Regions from separate parts of the Thioalkalivibrio sp. AKL7 genome, predicted to be linked through region 2. Evidence: predicted binding sites of a transcription regulator. Region 2 holds the regulator's gene; each other region holds the start of a gene.
What was found. Region 2 encodes sigma-54, which starts transcription at its own class of promoters, with help from an activator protein. Its sites were predicted from a motif close to TGGCANGNTNCNTGCTT; they were not measured.

Region 1: a site for sigma-54 is predicted at 1,544-1,560, ahead of flgB (flagellar basal body rod protein FlgB). Genes of this name have one in related genera too.
Region 3: a site for sigma-54 is predicted at 2,497-2,513, ahead of G315_RS0109870 (CmpA/NrtA family ABC transporter substrate-binding protein). Genes of this name have one in related genera too.
Region 4: a site for sigma-54 is predicted at 1,544-1,560, ahead of G315_RS0106915 (pilin). Genes of this name have one in related genera too.

What each region holds. Positions count from the first base shown of each region.
Region 1 covers NZ_KB906947.1:571,361-575,571, reverse strand. The annotation lists gene G315_RS0102580 (chemotaxis protein CheV) at 1-404, shown strand, start outside; gene G315_RS0102575 (protein-glutamate O-methyltransferase CheR) at 609-1,424, shown strand; gene flgB (flagellar basal body rod protein FlgB) at 1,641-2,048, shown strand; gene flgC (flagellar basal body rod protein FlgC) at 2,076-2,495, shown strand; gene G315_RS0102560 (flagellar hook assembly protein FlgD) at 2,506-3,180, shown strand; gene flgE (flagellar hook protein FlgE) at 3,224-4,211, shown strand, end outside.
Region 2 covers NZ_KB906948.1:348,320-352,530, forward strand. The annotation lists gene hprK (HPr(Ser) kinase/phosphatase) at 1-667, opposite strand, end outside; gene G315_RS0104540 (PTS sugar transporter subunit IIA) at 716-1,183, opposite strand; gene hpf (ribosome hibernation-promoting factor, HPF/YfiA family) at 1,187-1,525, opposite strand; gene G315_RS0104550 (RNA polymerase factor sigma-54) at 1,542-3,026, opposite strand; gene lptB (LPS export ABC transporter ATP-binding protein) at 3,115-3,885, opposite strand; gene lptA (lipopolysaccharide transport periplasmic protein LptA) at 3,882-4,211, opposite strand, start outside.
Region 3 covers NZ_KB906952.1:17,473-21,683, forward strand. The annotation lists gene ntrB (nitrate ABC transporter permease) at 26-964, opposite strand; gene G315_RS0109870 (CmpA/NrtA family ABC transporter substrate-binding protein) at 1,013-2,317, opposite strand; gene G315_RS0109875 (nitrate regulatory protein) at 2,782-4,107, opposite strand.
Region 4 covers NZ_KB906949.1:402,944-407,154, reverse strand. The annotation lists gene mgtE (magnesium transporter) at 1-1,135, shown strand, start outside; gene G315_RS0106915 (pilin) at 1,632-2,051, shown strand; gene G315_RS0106910 (tetratricopeptide repeat protein) at 2,322-4,211, shown strand, end outside.

The sequences.
Region 1 (4,211 bases), on a different contig from region 2:
GGCGCAAGGTCGTGATCGTCGATGACTCTGTGGTGGCGCGCAAGCAGATCGAGGGCGCGATCAAGGGCCTCGGTTTCGAATACGATGTCTTCAAGGATGGCCAGGAAGCACTGGACTTCCTCGAGCAGAAGGCCACGGAAGGGCCGGTAGGGGACCAGGTCGAACTGGTGATCTCGGATATCGAGATGCCACGCATGGACGGCTATACCCTGACCGCGCGCATCCGGGACAACACCGCGCTGAAGGACCTGAAGGTGCTGCTGCACTCCTCGCTGAGCGGTGAGTTCAATACCGACATGGTTAAGCGCGCGGGCGCGGATGCCTTTCTCTCCAAGTTCAATCCCGATGAGCTGGCCAATGCCGTACTGGATCAGACCGGGCGCGAGAGTCAGCAGGCCGAATGACCGGTCGGGCGGAACCGCGTTGCCGCTCGGCAAGCCCGGAGCGGCGATGGGTGGCCGGAAGTCGGTGTGTATGGTGCCATGCGCGCGACGCCGTATACTCGATCCGATCTTCTGGATCACCCCGGTTTTCCGGCCAAGCGGCCCCGGTCAAGGATTCGTCATCAGGATGCCTAATCACGATGGACAGCGCTCAGGGATGACTCGGTGATCGATTCCCGCGACTACGAGGAGTTCTCCCGCTTCCTGCAGGACTGCTGCGGCTTGGTGTTGGGTGACAGCCGCCAGTACCTGGTTTCCAGTCGTCTGTCGCGGCTGCTCGACGAGTTCGACTTCAAGAGCGTCCCGGAACTGCTGCATGCGATGCGGCAGGCCCCGAATCCGCGTCTGCGCACCCGCGTGATCGATGCGATGACGACCAACGAGACGTCCTGGTTCCGCGATGGCTTTCCGTTCGAGATCCTGCGCCACGTGCTGTTGCCGGAACTGGCCGCGAAGGGAGGCAGCATCAAGGTCTGGTCCGCGGGCTGCTCCAGTGGGCAGGAGGCCTATACGATCTCCATGGTGGTCTCGGAATGGGAAGAATCGCGGCCGGCCCGGAAGGTACCGGTTTCCATTCTTGGCACGGACCTATCAGAGAAGATCCTGGACGATGCGCGGCGGGCCGTGTACGACGGCCTGAGCATCGTGCGCGGGCTCAGCGAGAGCCGGCGCGCGCGCTTCTTCGAGACCGTCGCGGATGGCCACAAGGTGATCCCGGATGTGCAGCGGCGCTGTCGCTTTCAGAAGCTCAACCTGATCGACAGCTATGCGGCGCTGGGCAAGTTCGACCTGGTGTTCTGCCGTAATGTGCTGATCTATTTCTCGGGCGACACCAAGCGACAGGTTCTTGACGCTATCGCCCGGCAGATGAATCCGGGCGGGTATCTGTTTCTTGGCGCTTCCGAGACCGCAGGGCCCTACACCCAGGCCTTCGAGACCGTACGAACCGAGTACGGCTCGGTACTTCGTCTGAAGTCCTGACGTAATCCAGCCCCGGGGCTGATCCCCGGGAACGCCCGTGCAATGCGGACGGCGAGTCGCTCCATCCCTTCCCCTGGCTGCCCACTGTGCCTGCGCCCCTGCGGCACGTCGCTCGAGAATGGCATAACGATTGCTTCAGTTCCCCTGCGAAGGGTCGCAATCGGTGCGCCCCGTTCTCCAAGCGAGGGTCCGCCACGGGCGGACAGGACGGAAGCGATGAGTCTCTCTCTCGACAAGGCGATGGGTATTTCTCCGCAGGCGGTGAACGTGCGGGCGCAGCGCATGGAGCTGCTGGCCTCCAACATCGCCAACGCGGATACCCCGAACTACAAGGCGCGGGATATCGATTTTCGTGCGGTGCTCGAATCCGCGGCCGGCGGCGGCAATACCTTGCCCATGGCGCGCAGCCAGGCGGCGCATCTCGACCCCAACGCTGGCGCGATGAACGGGCAGGTCGAGGCGCTTTACCGCGTCCCCTCGCAGGCGTCGCTGGATGGCAACACGGTGGACCCGCAGATGGAGCGGGCCGCCTTTGCCGAGAACGCCGTTCAATATCAGAGCAGCCTGGAATTCCTCAATCGCCGGGTCTCCGGCATCCGCGAAGCCCTGCGGGGCGACCGCTAACGCGGACCTGATCGGGAGATCGATGTCGTGAGCAACCTTTTCAGCCTGTTCAATACCTCCGCCTCGGCGCTGTCGGCGCAGTCGGTGCGCCTGAACACCGTGGCCTCGAACCTGGCCAACGCGAACACCGCCGCGACCAACCCCGACGAGGCCTATCGCGCCAAGCAGGTGCTGTTCCAGAGCGTGATGGACCAGGCCAACCCGAACGGTTCGTCGACGGCCGTTCGGGTGGCCGGCGTGACCGAGTCGCAGGCGGCGCCGCATGCGCATTACGAACCCCATCACCCGCAGGCCAACGAGGAGGGCTACATCTTCCGTCCGGCCATCAGCGTGGTGGAGGAGATGGCCAACATGATGTCCGCCTCGCGCAATTACGAAGCCAACGTGGAGGTGATGGAGACCTCGCGTCAGCTGCTCCAGCGCACATTGCAGATCGGTCAAGGCTAGGGAGCCATCGATGACACAGATATCCCCCGAATTGCTGGATCGCCTGGGCCTCTCGCGCCCCGAGCAGAAACAGGACAAGGACATGGACCGCCTGGGCCAGTCCGACTTCCTCAAGCTGATGACGACCCAGCTGGAGAATCAGGACCCAATGGAGCCGATGGACAACGGCGACTTCCTGGGCCAGATGGCGCAGTTCTCGACCGTAACCGGCATCGAGGAGCTGTCCAAATCCTTCCAGCAGCTGGCGCAGTCGCTGGGCCAGAACCAGACGCTGCAGGCCGCCTCCCTGGTAGGCAAGGACGTGCTGGTTCCCGTCGAATTCGGCGAGCTGGGTCCGGACGGCATGGTCAAGGGTGCGGTGGACCTGGATCGCTCCACGGAGGAGCTGCAGATCGACGTGTACAGCCCGAACGGCGAGCGCATCCGCCGCATGAACCTGGGCGCCGCCGGCAGCGGCTTGCAGGAGTTCAGCTGGAACGGCATGCGCGACGACGGGACCTTCGCACCCCCGGGCGTCTACGAGTTCAAGGCCACGGCCCGCTCCGGGACCCAGTCCGAGGCCGTGGATACCTTCCTGGATGCCCGCGTGGAGAGCGTCGCGGTGGGCAATGATTCCGGGCTGGCACTGACCGTGCAAGGCCTGGGCGAGATCAGCTTTTCGGATGTACGGCGGATTGGCGGCTAACGGCCGGCGCGCGTCGAACGAACCCTAACGGAGGAAACACCCCATGCCCTTCAATATCGGATTGAGCGGACTGAACGCGGCCCAGGCCGACCTGCAGACCACCGGCAACAACGTCTCCAACTCCGGGACCACCGGATTCAAGCGCTCGCGGGCGGAATTCGGTGACGTGTTTGCCCAGAGCTTCGGCGGCATCAGCCAGACGGCGATCGGTTCCGGTACGCGCCTGCAGGCGGTGACCCAGCAGTTTTCGCAGGGTCGGACGGAGTTTACCGAGAACGGCCTGGACCTGGCCATCAACGGCGAGGGCTTCTTCGTCCTGAACGACCAGGGCAGCACGGTGTACAGCCGTGCTGGGGCCTTTCAGGTGGACCGCGACGGCTATCTGGTAAACAACCAGGGTCTGCGCCTGCGTGGCTATGACGAGGCGGGGGGTACGAATCTCGGGGATTTGCGTCTGCAAACCGATACGGCCGCTCCCCAGGCCACCGAAAACCTTGAGGCACTGATTAACTTGCGTTCGGATGCGGCGACATTGAGTGACGATCCGGACGATTTCGATCTCGAGGACCCGGAGACCTACAACTTCTCCACCTCGCTCACGATGTATGACTCCCTGGGTATTGCGCGGGACGCCAACCTCTACTTCGTGAAGACGGACCAGAACGAGTGGAATGCCCATGTTGCGGTGCGTGACGAGAATGGTGAGTTGCAGGAGGTCGAGTACCCGATTGACCCGGTTACTAGCAATCCAGCATCTGCGCTACGACTGGAGTTTGACCAAAGTGGTCAGCTGGACGGTGTCATCCCCGGGGCTGAAGGCCTTACTGTCCCGGGCGGTAGCTTGGACGGCGCGGATGATTTGGTCTTCGATATCGACTTCGACGGTACGACGCAGTTCGGTGGTGATTTCTCGGTGAACGACCTGAATCAGGACGGTTTCGCCTCCGGCCAGCTGACCGGCATCGATATCGATCAGACCGGTGTAGTGTTCGCGCGCTTCACCAATGGTCAGTCCTCGGTTCTCGGCCAGC
Region 2 (4,211 bases):
TGAGCACCCCAAGACCGCGCACCTCGAGCAGGTCCTGGAGCAGGGCCGGGCAGTGGCCGCGCACGATGTCGGGCGCAATGCGCGCGAACTCGGGGGCATCGTCGGCGATCAGGCGATGCCCGCGCGAGATCAGTTCCAGTGCGACCTCGCTCTTGCCGACGCTGGAGGCGCCGCTGATCAGCACCCCGATCCCGAGGATCTCCATGAACACGCCGTGGCGCACCTCGAAATGGGCCAGGCGCTGCTGCAGGAAATAGCGCAGCAGCGAGATGATCTCGTGACTGCTGGTGCTGGAGCACAGGATCAGCGGCAGCGCCTCCTGCGGGGCGTCGGGCATCTCCGAGAACGGACAGGTGTCCTCGGCGAAGATCACCGCGGTGGTCCCAGTGCGGGCCATCTCCAGGATCAGGTCGTTGCACTGGGTGGCGCTGAGGCTGGAGATGTAGCGGGCCTCGAAGTCGCCGATGATCTGGATGCGGTTGGGCCGGATCAGGTTGAGATGGCCGGCCAGCGGCAGGTCGTCCCCGTCGTCGCCGACCAGCTTGCGGTCGGGTGCTGCGTGTTCGCCGTGTACGAAGCGAAGATCCAGGCGGTTTCCCATGGCCTGGATCAGGCTCTCCACGTTGATGTCGCGGGCGATCCCGCCTTCTCCCAGCGCCTCGTTCATGGCAGACGCTGCGCGCCGGAATCGCGGCTGGCGGCGGGTTCCACGGGCTTAGTCCTCGCTGAAGCGGCGCACGAGTTCCTGTTCCAGGGCCGTCGCATCCCCGGCCCGGCGCAGCGCTCCGATGGTGTCTGGCTGCGACAGGCCGCGGGCGAGCTGGGCCAGCAGGTCGAGGTGGTCGCCGGTGGCGGCCTCCGGGACCAGCAGTGCGATCAGGATATCGACCGGCTCGTGATCCATGGCGTCGAAGTCGACGCCCTTGTCCAGGCGCAGCACGGCCACGCGCGGCGCCTCGAGATCGGCCAGGCGGCCATGGGGAATCGCAACCCCATGGCCGAGACCGGTGGATCCGAGTTTTTCGCGCGCGGACAGGGCCTCGAAGATCGCGTTGCTCCCCGGTCCCGTGCCGTCACCTCCGCCGGCGAGGAGGTCCGCCAGGGCCTCCAGGGCCCGTTTCTGGCTGGAACACTCGGGTTGCAGGCCAATGCGCTCGGAGGTGATCAGCTCGGCAATCGTCATGGATCAGGAGGCCTGCTCGCGGTTGCGCTGGGCACCTTCGGCGCGGTGGTGATCCTTGACCTTTTCCTTGTGCTTGATCAGCTGACGGTCGACTTTGTCGATCAGCGCGTCGATCGCGGCATACATGTCCTCGTGAGAGGCCTCGGCGTGGATGTGATTGCCGCTGACCTGGAGATTCGCTTCGGCCTGGTTGTGCTGATTCCGGGTCTTCTCGTGGGTCAGCACGACGTGGACGTCGATGACCTTGTCGAAGTGGCGCTCCAGCTTCGCGAACTTCTCGTTGACGTAGTCGCGCAGGGCGTCGGTGATGTCCACGTGGTGGCCGGTCAGGTTGATCTGCATGGTCAGGACTCCTTGGTTACTTGCTGCCGGTGGGCATCGAGGCCATCTGCCGGCGTTCGCTGGATGAAGGGATGTGCATCGCCTCGCGGTACTTGGCCACGGTGCGGCGCGCTACGTTGATGCCCCGGTCCGACAGGACCTGGGCGAGCCGGGCATCGCTGAGCGGCTTGTTCGGGGGTTCGTCGCCAATCAATTCGCGAATCATGGCACGGATGGCGGTGGCGGAACACTCGCCGCCATCGTTCGTGCCGACATGGCTGGAGAAGAAATACTTGAACTCGAAGACCCCGCGCGGGGTGTGCATGTATTTCTGCGTGGTAACCCGCGAGATGGTCGATTCGTGCATCTCCAGGGTCTCGGCAATGTCGCGCAGGATCAATGGCTGCATCGCGACGTCGCCATGCTCGAGAAAGCCCTGCTGGCGATGGACGATCGCCTCGGCGACCCGCAGCAGGGTGTCGTTGCGGCTGTGCAGGCTCTTCAGGAACCAGCGTGCCTCCTGCAGCTGATCGCGCATAAAGGCGCTGTCGCGGGCATCCGAGACTTGGCGCACCATGCCGGCGTAGAGGTCGTTGATGCGGATGCGCGGTGCGATCTCCGGGTTTAGATCCACGCGCCAGCCCTCGGTGGTGTGGCGCACGTAGACATCCGGGACTACGTATTCCGAGGTGGCGGAGCTGATCTGTGCGCCGGGGCGCGGGTTCAGGGTGCGGATCAGATCCAGTGCGCGGGCCAGTTCGTCCGGGTCGCGTACGCCGGACTGGCGCTGCAGGGCCTTGTAGTCGCGCTTGCCCAGGCTGTCCATGCCGTGTTCCAGGATCGCCCGTGCGGCCTCGCGGGCCGGGGCGTCCGGGGCCAGTTCGCGTAGCTGGATCTCCAGGCACTCCCGCAGGTTGCGCGCGCCGACCCCCAGCGGGTCGCACTGCTGAATCCAGTGGAGCACTGCCTCGACCTCGTCGACGCCGACGGTTTCATCCTCGCCTCGGCTGATGGTCTCGGCCAGGGTGTCGAGGTCGCCCTCGAGATAGCCGTCGGGGCTGATGGCGTCGATCAGGGCCGCCCCGATGCGCTGGTCGCGCGGTGTCAGATGGCTCAGATGCAGCTGCCACAGCAGGTGATCCTGCAGGCCCTCACCGTCGTCGTCGCTGGTGTTTTCCAGCGGGTCGCGGTCATCCACGCCCTTGTTGGGTGTCGGGGCCGGCTCGTAGATGTCGTCCCAGCGGCTGTCGGTCGTCAGTTCCTCGGGGATCACGTCGTCGCTGGTGGTGGTGGCCTCCATGCGATCGCCTTCCACCAGCTCGCCGTCCTGGTTCAGGCGCTCGGTGTCGGCCTCGGCCTCTTCGTCCTCGACCTGTTCGAGCATGGGGTTGCTCTCCAGCGCCTGCTGGATCTCCACCTGGAGCTCGAGCGTGGACAGCTGCAACAGGCGGATCGCCTGCTGCAGTTGCGGGGTCATGGTCAGCGTCTGACCCAGCTGCAGATTCAGGCCGGGTTTCAGCATCGGGTATGCGGGGCGAGGGTGGGCATTGATGGAATCTTAAAGCCTGCCTTGTGGTTTGTGCACCGACCGGGCCGCATGTGGGGCGCTTTCACAGGCGGAAGTTCTCGCCGAGATAGACCCGGCGCACCTGGGGATCGGCCAGCAGCTCGTCCGGTGTCCCGGCGGCCAGCAGGCGGCCTTCGCTAAGAATATAGGCCCTGTGGCAGATGCCGAGGGTCTCGCGCACGTTGTGATCGGAGATCAGTACGCCGATGCCGCGCTGGGCGAGATGCCGAATCACGTCCTGGATGTCGCCCACCGAGATCGGGTCCACCCCGGCGAAGGGCTCGTCCAGGCAGATGAACTTCGGATCCCCGGCCAGGGCGCGGGCGATCTCGGCGCGGCGCCGTTCGCCGCCGGACAGCGCGATGCCCGGGCTGTGGCGCACGGTCTCGAGCTGGAACTCCTCGATCAGCGCATCGCCAATGCGGCGGCGCTCGTGGCGATCCAGCCCGGGGCGCAGCTCGAGCACGGCCTGCAGGTTGTCCCACACGCTCAGGCGGCGAAAGATCGAGGCCTCCTGCGGCAGGTAGCCGAGGCCGGCGCGCGCGCGCACGTGGATGGGGGCGCGGGTGATATCGCGCTCGCCCAGGGTGATGCGCCCGGCATTGGGGCGGATCAGCCCGACCAGGCTGTAGAAGCAGGTGGTCTTGCCGGCCCCGTTCGGGCCCAGCAGGCCGACCACCTCGCCGGGCGCGAGGTCGACGTCCACCTGGTCCAGCACCGTGCGCTGGCCGTAGCGCTTGGTCAGCTCGCGTCCGATCAGGCGGTCGTTGGTTTGTGCCGATGTGGCGGATGGGCTGGGGGCGGTGGCGTTCATTCGTCGTCGCGCGGCTGGATGGTGATGCGCACGCGCTCGCTGTCGCCTTCGCCGCGTTCGGCCTCGATCACGTCGGTCGTCAGGTCGTAGGTGATGCGCTTGCCGCGCGCCTCCTCGCTGGTGGTGATCACATGGGCCTGGTCGGTGAGGATCATGCGGTCTTCGTTCAGCAGGTAGTCGATGCGCAGGGCGGTGGCAATGCGCATCTCTCCGGTTTCCGGATCGGGTGATTCGAGGCGTGCCGGCTCGCCGTGGGCCTCCATTTCGTAGGGGCGGCGATCGCGGGTGCGCACGTAGACCTTGTCGGCCTCCAGGGTCATGTCGCC
Region 3 (4,211 bases), on a different contig from region 2:
GATGTTTCTCCTGTAAGGGGCCGGCTCAGCCGGCCTGCGTGCCACGGGTAACCCAGTTGCCGACGATGGCAACCAGACGGTCGAGGAAGAACCCGACCAGGCCGACGTAGACGAGCGCGAGCACGATGTCGCTGAGCATGGAGGCGTTCCAGGCATCCCAGATAAAGAAGCCGATACCAACACCACCGATCAGCATCTCGGCGGCCACGATCGCTAGCCAGGCGAGACCGATCCCGATGCGCAAACCGGAAAAGACATACGGCGCGGCGGCCGGGAGCATGATCTTGGTGAAGTACTCGAAGCCGTTCAGGCGCAGCACGCGGGCCACGTTCACGTAGTCCTGCGAGATGTTCCGGATACCGACGGAGGTGTTGATGATGATCGGCCAGATCGCGGTGATGAAGATCACGAAGATCGCCGACGGATTGCTGGCCTGGAACGCGGCCAGCGAGATCGGCAGCCAGGCCAGCGGCGGCACGGTGCGCAACACCTGGAACAACGGGTCCAGACCGCGCATCGCCCAGGTGGACTGACCCACCAGCACGCCCAGGCCAATGCCGGCGACCACCGCCAGCGCATAGCCATAGGCCACGCGCTCGAGGCTGGCCAGCAACTGCCAGGCCATGCCGACGTCGTTGCCGCCGTAGTCATAGAAGGGATTGACGATCAGTTCCCAGGTGTCGGTAATCACCTGGCTCGGGGCGGGCAACACGGCTCCCGGGGAGGACGCCATCATCTCCCAGATAAGCAAAAAAAGCGCTGTGACGACCACCGGCGGCACCACGACCGCGGCAGTATTGCGCAGGCGCCGGGCCCAGGCCCCGGGATCTGCCCCGGGGCGCGGCTGGGGTCTGGCCGCAATGGTGGTGGCCTTCCGGGCCACGGGCCGGGTGGGCGATGCCTCGACCACCGGGCGCTCGCGCCCGGAGCCGAAGGTCATGGTGCGGTCGAGAATGGCACTCATGGCGGAATCCTCTTGAATCGTTTTTTCGGGTGTCGTCGGGCCACCGCGTCAGGACGCGATCGCCTTGATGTCCAGGCTGTCGAGATAGGCCTGCGGGTTCTCGGGATCGAAGACCTTGCCGTCAAAGAAGGCCTCCTTGCCGCGCGAGGTGGACGCGGGGATGTCGGCAGAGTCGATACCGAGCTCGGCGGCCGCCTCGCGCCAGATGTCCTCGCGGTTGACCTCGTCCACCAGCGCCGGCATGTCCAGATCCGGCGGCAGATAACCCCAGCGGATGTCCTCGGTGAGGAACCACAGGTCGTGGCTCTTGAACGGGTAGGAGGCGTGGTCCTTCCAGTAGCGCATCTGGTCCGGGTGGTCCTCGACCACGCGGCCGGTGCCGTAGTCGAAGTTCCCCTGCATGCGGTCGATGATGTCGCCGTACGGGGCGTGGATGTAGCGCCGGCGCGAGCAGATCTCGGCGACCTCCTCCTTGTTCGCCGGGTCCTCGCAGTACATCTGCGCCTCCATCACCGCCATGGTCAGGGCGCGCGCCGCGTTCGGATGAGCCTCCACCCAGTCGGCACGCATGCCCAGCGCCTTCTCCGGGTGGTTGTGCCACAGTTCGCCGGTGGTGTTGGCGGTGTAGCCGATGCCCTGATTGATCAACTGCATGTTCCACGGCTCGCAGACACAAAAGGTGTCCATGGACCCGACGCGCATGTTGGCAACCATCTGCGCCGGCGGGACCACGATGGTGGCGATGTCGCGGTCCGGATCGATCCCGCCGGCGGCCATCCAGTAGCGGATCCACAGATCATGGGTCCCGCCCGGGAAGGTCATCGCCGCACGAATGTCGTCACCGCCGGCGGCCTTCTCGGCCAGGGCGCCCTTGAACTCCGTGGTGTCGGTGCCGACCTTCAGGTCCGCGTACTCGTCCCCGACCGAGATGCACTGCCCGGCCAGGTTCAGTCGCGCGAGGATCGTCATCGGCGTGCCCCGGCGATGGATCAGGTAGGGCATTGGCGTGAGAATGTGCGATCCATCGATTCCGCCGCGTTGCGACCCCAGATCCAGGTTGTCGCGCACCGTGCCCCAGGAGGACTGCTTCAGCACCTGCACATCGGGCATGCCGTGAGCGGCGAAAAAGCCCTTCTCCAGCGCAATGAACAGCGGTGCGGCATCCGTCAGCGCGATGAAGCCGAGCTTCGCCTCGGTGGTCTCCGGCTTGCCATTGCCGGCCTTCGCATAGCCCCAGGGCGCCGCGCCCGAAAGGCCCATTGCCGTGGCGCCGATTCCGGCGGCCATGCCGCCCAGGAAACGCCGGCGCGACAGGCCGGAGGTGTTCTTCGTGTCGTTCGTTTGATCGGTCATTACGGGTTCACTCCCCTTGTCAGCAAACACATCCCAAAAACGACAAAAGGCGTCGCATCAGCCCGGCCGCTTGTGCAGCCGGGTGATGGACGCCTTTGTCCAGTCTCACGGGAGCCCCGGTCATCGGGTCTCCCTGTTGTCAGGCGACGAACCGCCGTTGGCTCGTCTTGCCCATACTCCTGCAGGAGGTGTGCCAATTAGCCGTTGCTAGGCGACCATGCGGGAAACAATCGCCACGTGGCGCGGAAAAATCGGATGGTTTCGAACACCGGGTCGAACGCTTGCGGGAAGCCCGAAGTCCGGAAGCCGATCCCTAAGGCACCAGCCTGGGGCGCACTTGCGGTGCAGTTGACCTGCAATAGTGCGCTGCCAGAGGGCGACCTAACCCGCCGTAGGAGCCGCCTTGGCGGCGAAGCCCCTGCCCGCGCCGGACTTTGGCAGGGGCTTCGCCGCCAAGGCGGCTCCTACAGGCCCTTCCCCAGCAGGTCGGACATGGCGACGGTCGCCTCGGCCACCTCGGCCAGACGCCGGTTCTGGTTCATCGCAGTCTGGCGCAGGAGCTTGTAGGCCTGGTCCTCCGTCAGGCCGCGATGCTGGATTAGCAGTGCCTTGGCTCGCTCAATCGTCTTGCGCTCGGCCAAGGCCTGGCGCGCCGCCTGCAGCTCGTCCTCCACCGACTGCAGACGACTGGCCTGGCGTTGCACCAGGTCCATCACCGAATGTCCGACGATCGGCACATTGAGCGGGTTATCGCCGCCCACGCCGTCGGAATCCAGCCCCTCGGGCGCACCGAAGAACACCGCATACGGCACGCTGTCACGCAGCTCCGACTCGGCCAGCTGCGCGATACGGTCACGCACCGCACCCAGGTCCGCGCGATCCGCCGCGATACGCGCCGAACAGCACTCGTTCAGATGCATCTCCAGCCGGTCCTCGATCTCCTTCATCGCGTCGATCCGCGCGGTGGCGCAGGCAAACCAGGCCTCGGCCCGCGCCGGGTCCGGCTGGCCATCGGCCTGGGTGCAGGCCTGACGGCGCAGGCGCTCGACCTCGGCCGCGAAGCTCGCGCCCTGCAACTGACGCCAGGCACCGCAGGCCGATTCCGGGGCAAACTCGGAGAAGATGTGAAACGAACGCTCCTGGGCATCGATGCGGTGCAGCAGGGCCTGACGCAACTCGCCGTCGAACACGCCCTGGCCAAAGCCGGCCGCGCCGATCGCACGCTCCTGACCCGCAAGCTCCTTGCCCTGCATGAAGTTCAAAAGAGCGACCAGTGCACCGGAGACCTCCGGGTCGGTAGCCGAGTCCGCAGCCTCGAATACCACGCCCAGAAGCGAACGGATCAGTTCGCTGAAGCCGCGCATCGCCTCCATTGGCGAAAGCGTGCGCTCGTTGACCTCCTCGCGCAGGCTGGGCAGCCCGGACAGTCCGTGCAAGGCCAGTGCCATGCGTCCCAGCAACCGGCCGCGTGCATGGGCACAGGCCCCCGGCTGTAACCAGCCATCAAGGTGTTCGCGAAAGGCCGCCGCCGTGGTGTCGGATTCGGTTCGATACTGCCCCAGCTCCTCGGCATAACGCTGGCCAGCCGAGCCGATCCAGAGGCTGGAAGCGCCGCGTTCACGCTGCAGTTGATGCACCAGGGCACGGATGCGCCCGACCAGTTGCACGGCCTCCAGCAGGCGCTCCAGGCTCACTACCTCGCATTTGCGCGAGGCGACCAGGAAATCGCCAATAGCCTCTTCATACGAAACGCTCGGGGACGGGGTATTCTGGGGGAGATTCTGACTCATGCTCATGATCCGCGGATGCCTCGCGGAACAAACAAGCACGCGATGTGCCAGTTCGGGGCACTGGCAGGGGCGGGAGATCAGAACGAGCGGGGGATCACACCCCC
Region 4 (4,211 bases), on a different contig from region 2:
GTCCCGCGTGTTTCAGGCGCTGGACGACGAGCATGCCAGCCGCCTGGTCGCGGCACTGTCCTACGACGACGCGGTCTCGGTGATCGACGGGCTGGAGGACGAACAGGCCGAATCCCTGCTCGAGACCCTGCCGGACGAAGACCAGGAGGCCCTGGAGACCCTGCTCGGCTACCCGGAGGAGAGCGCCGGGCGCCTGATGACGCCCGAGTTCGCCACGGTCCAGCCCGACTGGTCGGTGGCCGAGGCCATGGATCACCTGCGCGAACAGAGCGATCTGGCCGAGACCATCAACACCATCTTCGTGGTCACGCCGACCGGCGAACTGCTCGGCTGGGTGCGCCTGAAGGGGCTGCTGCTGTCGCGCCCCACCACCAGCGTGCGCGAGCGCATGAACACCGATGTCGTCAGCATCAGTGCGGAGGAAGACCGCGAAGAAGCCGCCCACCGCATCAGCCACTACGACCTGGACGTCCTCCCGGTGGTCGACGACAACGGCCACCTGCTGGGCATCATCACCGTCGACGACGTAATGGACGTGCTGCGCGCCGAGACCACCGAGGACTTCCACCGCATGGCCGCGGTGGGCGACGTCGTGCTCTCGCTGCGCGATGCCAGCATGCAGCTGCTTTACCGCAAGCGCATCGGCTGGCTGGTCATCCTGGTGGCCGTGAACATCCTCTCCGGCCTGGCCATCGCCCACTTCGAGGCGGCCATCGAGACCGTGGTCGCGCTGATCTTCTTCCTGCCCATGGTCATCGCCTCGGGTGGCAACGCCGGCGCCCAGGCCTCCACCCTGGTCGTACGCTCGCTCGCCACCAACGACATCAAGCCCCAGGACTGGTGGCGCCTGGGCGGCAAGGAGATCCTGGTCGCCTCCGCCCTCGGCGCCACCCTGGCCGGTGCCATCTGGCTCTCCGGCAACTGGCTGGGCAGCCTCGAGGTCGCCAACGCGATCGCGCTCGGCATGTTCCTGGTGGTCCTGTTCGGCTCCCTGTTCGGCCTGCTGCTGCCGTTCACCCTCACCCGCCTGGGCGTCGACCCCGCCGTCGCCAGCGCCCCGCTCATCACCTCCGTCGTCGACGTCGTCGGCATCACCATCTACTTCGCCACCGCCGTCGCCATCCTCGGCCTCTAGCTCCTCAGGCCCCGCCCCCAACCCTCCCTGTAGGAGCGTGCTCGCACGCGAAGCCCCTGCCAAAGCCGAATCCGGAAAACGCCGCGAACCTTGCCCCCACATCACACGGCCAACAGACCTCATCATCCCGGCCCCCGTCACGCCCCCTGGTCATCCCGACCACAGCACCCTCCACCCGTCATCCCGGCCGTAGCGCAGCGAAGAGCCGGGATCTCCACCGCTCGAACAGCCCCCGGATCGATGCTCCCCACCATGACAACCAGGGGCACCCCAGCCCCCCAGGGTGACAACGTGCGTCACATCACATGACCATTTTTGTCACGTGACACACCCTGGAAGCGCGCGTGCGTGACCCATGCCACAGACCCCACCGCGCCCGGGCGCCGTTTTCACGCATTCCCGCACTCTTGGCACGCCCAATGCATCTCCTCAGACAGCTGCCCACGGGGTGGCCGGGCCGAAGGCCCAGCTTTTATCACATCAAGGGAGAACCACCATGCAAAAAGTGAAGAGTGCCCAGAAGGGCTTCACGCTGATCGAACTGATGATCGTTGTGGCGATCATCGGCATCCTCGCCGCAATCGCCCTGCCGGCCTACCAGGACTACACCGCCCGCGCCCAGGCTTCCGAGGCCCTTAGCGTGACTGCCGGCGCCCGTGCCGACTTCGCCGTCGCCTCCTCTGAAGGCCGCGCTTTCAATGACGCCTCCGTCACCAGCCTGGACGGCAAGTACGTCGGCGACGTGCGCTTTATCAACCCGAGCGCCTTCGAAGTCGAATTCACTGAGGGCGTCCTCGCCAACGCGACTAGCCCGGTGCTGACTCTCACCCCGGACGTGGACGCCACCACCGGTCAGATTACGCAGTGGGTTTGCACCGGCCTGGAGCCAAACTACATCCCGTCCGGCTGCCAGTAACAGGAGCCAGATGAACCGGAAACCCATCGGGCATTCGGTTGAGCCGCCGTGCATCGCACGGCGGCTTTTTTGTGCCCGGACGGCGCCCCCCGATCAGCGCCCCCACCGCCTCCTCCGACTCGGTTACCGTTGCAACCGGCCCGAAACCGGCTCTGAGCCCGTGACGGAACACGATGCCTGCCCGACAGGCCCGCCCACTAGGAATCTCGCGCTCGGACACCCCCGCGGATTCCGCTCCCCCGGCATTCAAACGCCCCAAGGCCCGACACCATGCAGACGCCTCAGAGCCCCCAACGCCGCTTTCTGCCATTTGTCCTCCTTGTGGCCGGGCTTGCCCTAGTCGCCGGCGCCTATTCCCTAGCCCTGCCCGGTTACTGGCTGTTCGACGACTGGCCCAACCTGGCTCAGTTGATCCAAGTTGACGATATCCGGACCGCACTCCACTTCATCCTTGCCGGCAACGCCGGCCCTCTGGGACGGCCCGTTTCGCTCGCGACCTTCGCCCTGCAGGCCGATGCCTGGGACACCCGTCCCGAAGCCATGCTTGCCGTGAATTTCGGCATCCACCTGCTGTCGATCCTCGCGGTGTTTTTCCTGGCGGCCGGCCTGGCTCGCATCGGCCCGCCGCAGGATGCGCTGCGTGCGCGCTGGATCGGCGCCTTCGTCGCCCTGCTCTGGGGGCTCGCTCCGTTCCTGGCGACCACGCACCTGATGGTCATCCAGCGCATGACCAGCCTTTCGGCGCTGTTCCTGTTTGCCGGACTGGCTTTGTTCGTCTGGGCGCACCTGACCGATCGACGCAACCTGCGCCTTGCGGCCCTGGTTGCGGGCCTCGGGCTGGGTACCCTGCTGGCCACGTTCTCCAAGGAGAACGGGGCCCTGCTGCCGCTGTTGGCCCTGACGATCCTGGTCCTGTGGATCCCACGTGAACAGTGGCTGACCGGAACGGTCGAGCGGCTTGCGCTCGGGTTGCTGGTGCTCCTGCCCAGTCTGTTCATCCTGGGTTACCTGGGGCTGGGCTTCATCGAGACCCTGCAGCGCGGGGATTACGGGCCCCGGCGGGATTTCACACCCGTGGAGCGCCTGCTCACCCAGCCGGTGATCCTGCTGGACTATCTCCGCCAGTTGCTGCTGCCGCAGGCTGTTGCTGTCACACCCTTCATGGATCACATCCCGCCATCCCGCGGCTGGTTGGAACCGCCGATCACTCTGGTGGCCTGGCTTTTCTGGGGAACGCTGGTGGCGGCCGCCATTGCCCTGCGTCGGCTTGCACCATGGTTCGTCTTCGGGCTCGGCTTCTTCCTGCTCGGGCACATCCTCGAGTCCACCCATATCGGGCTGGAACTGTACTTCGCCCACCGCAACTACGTCCCGGCATTCGGGCTGTTCTTTGCCCTGGTGTATTTCGCCCTGACCATCTCGCCTGCACACTTCCGCGTGGCGGCTGTTGTGCTCCTCGCCTACGCCCTGGTGTACACGCTGGTTTTGTTCCAAGTCACCGCGCACTGGAACGACAAACGCGTCAACGCCGAGCTCTGGCTCGAGTACAACCCACACTCCATCCGGGCCCACCAGTTCCTGGCGATGCAGCATATGGCCGCTGGCGATTTCGAAAACGCCCGACAGACCCTGGACCGGGCCGCAGACAGACAGCCCGAAGTGCTTCTCTCCCAACTCCAGCGCACGGCCATTTGCGTGAACAACGAGGACTCCTTCCCCGAACTGCTGGCCGAAGTTGAAAGGGCGCTGCGCACCTCATCCCTCTACCGCCCCGCGGTAGCCATGGAGCTGAACCGTACGGCCCGGCGGGCAGAGCCCTCGCCGCTCTGCCCGCCCAGAACCCACGCGGCGTTGATTCGCCTGGCGGATGCCCTGCTCGACAACCCACGGTACGGTGAGCGGTCGTTCACGCGCTCCCACCTTCTGCTGGCCAAGGCCTATGCCTACGTGGAAAAGGGTCAGCCGGAAGCGGCCGTTCCCCTTTTCAAGGAGGCGGTGCGCGAACGCCCGGATATTCACGCAGCCTTTCAGGCACCCGCCCTGCTGGCCAACCTTGGGCAATATGAAGAGGCGTATGAGTTCCTCGATGAACTCGAGGCGCTGATTCCGGCCAGCCCGCTGGAAGGCCGCTTGTGGCGCCAAAGGCTTGAGGCTTATCGA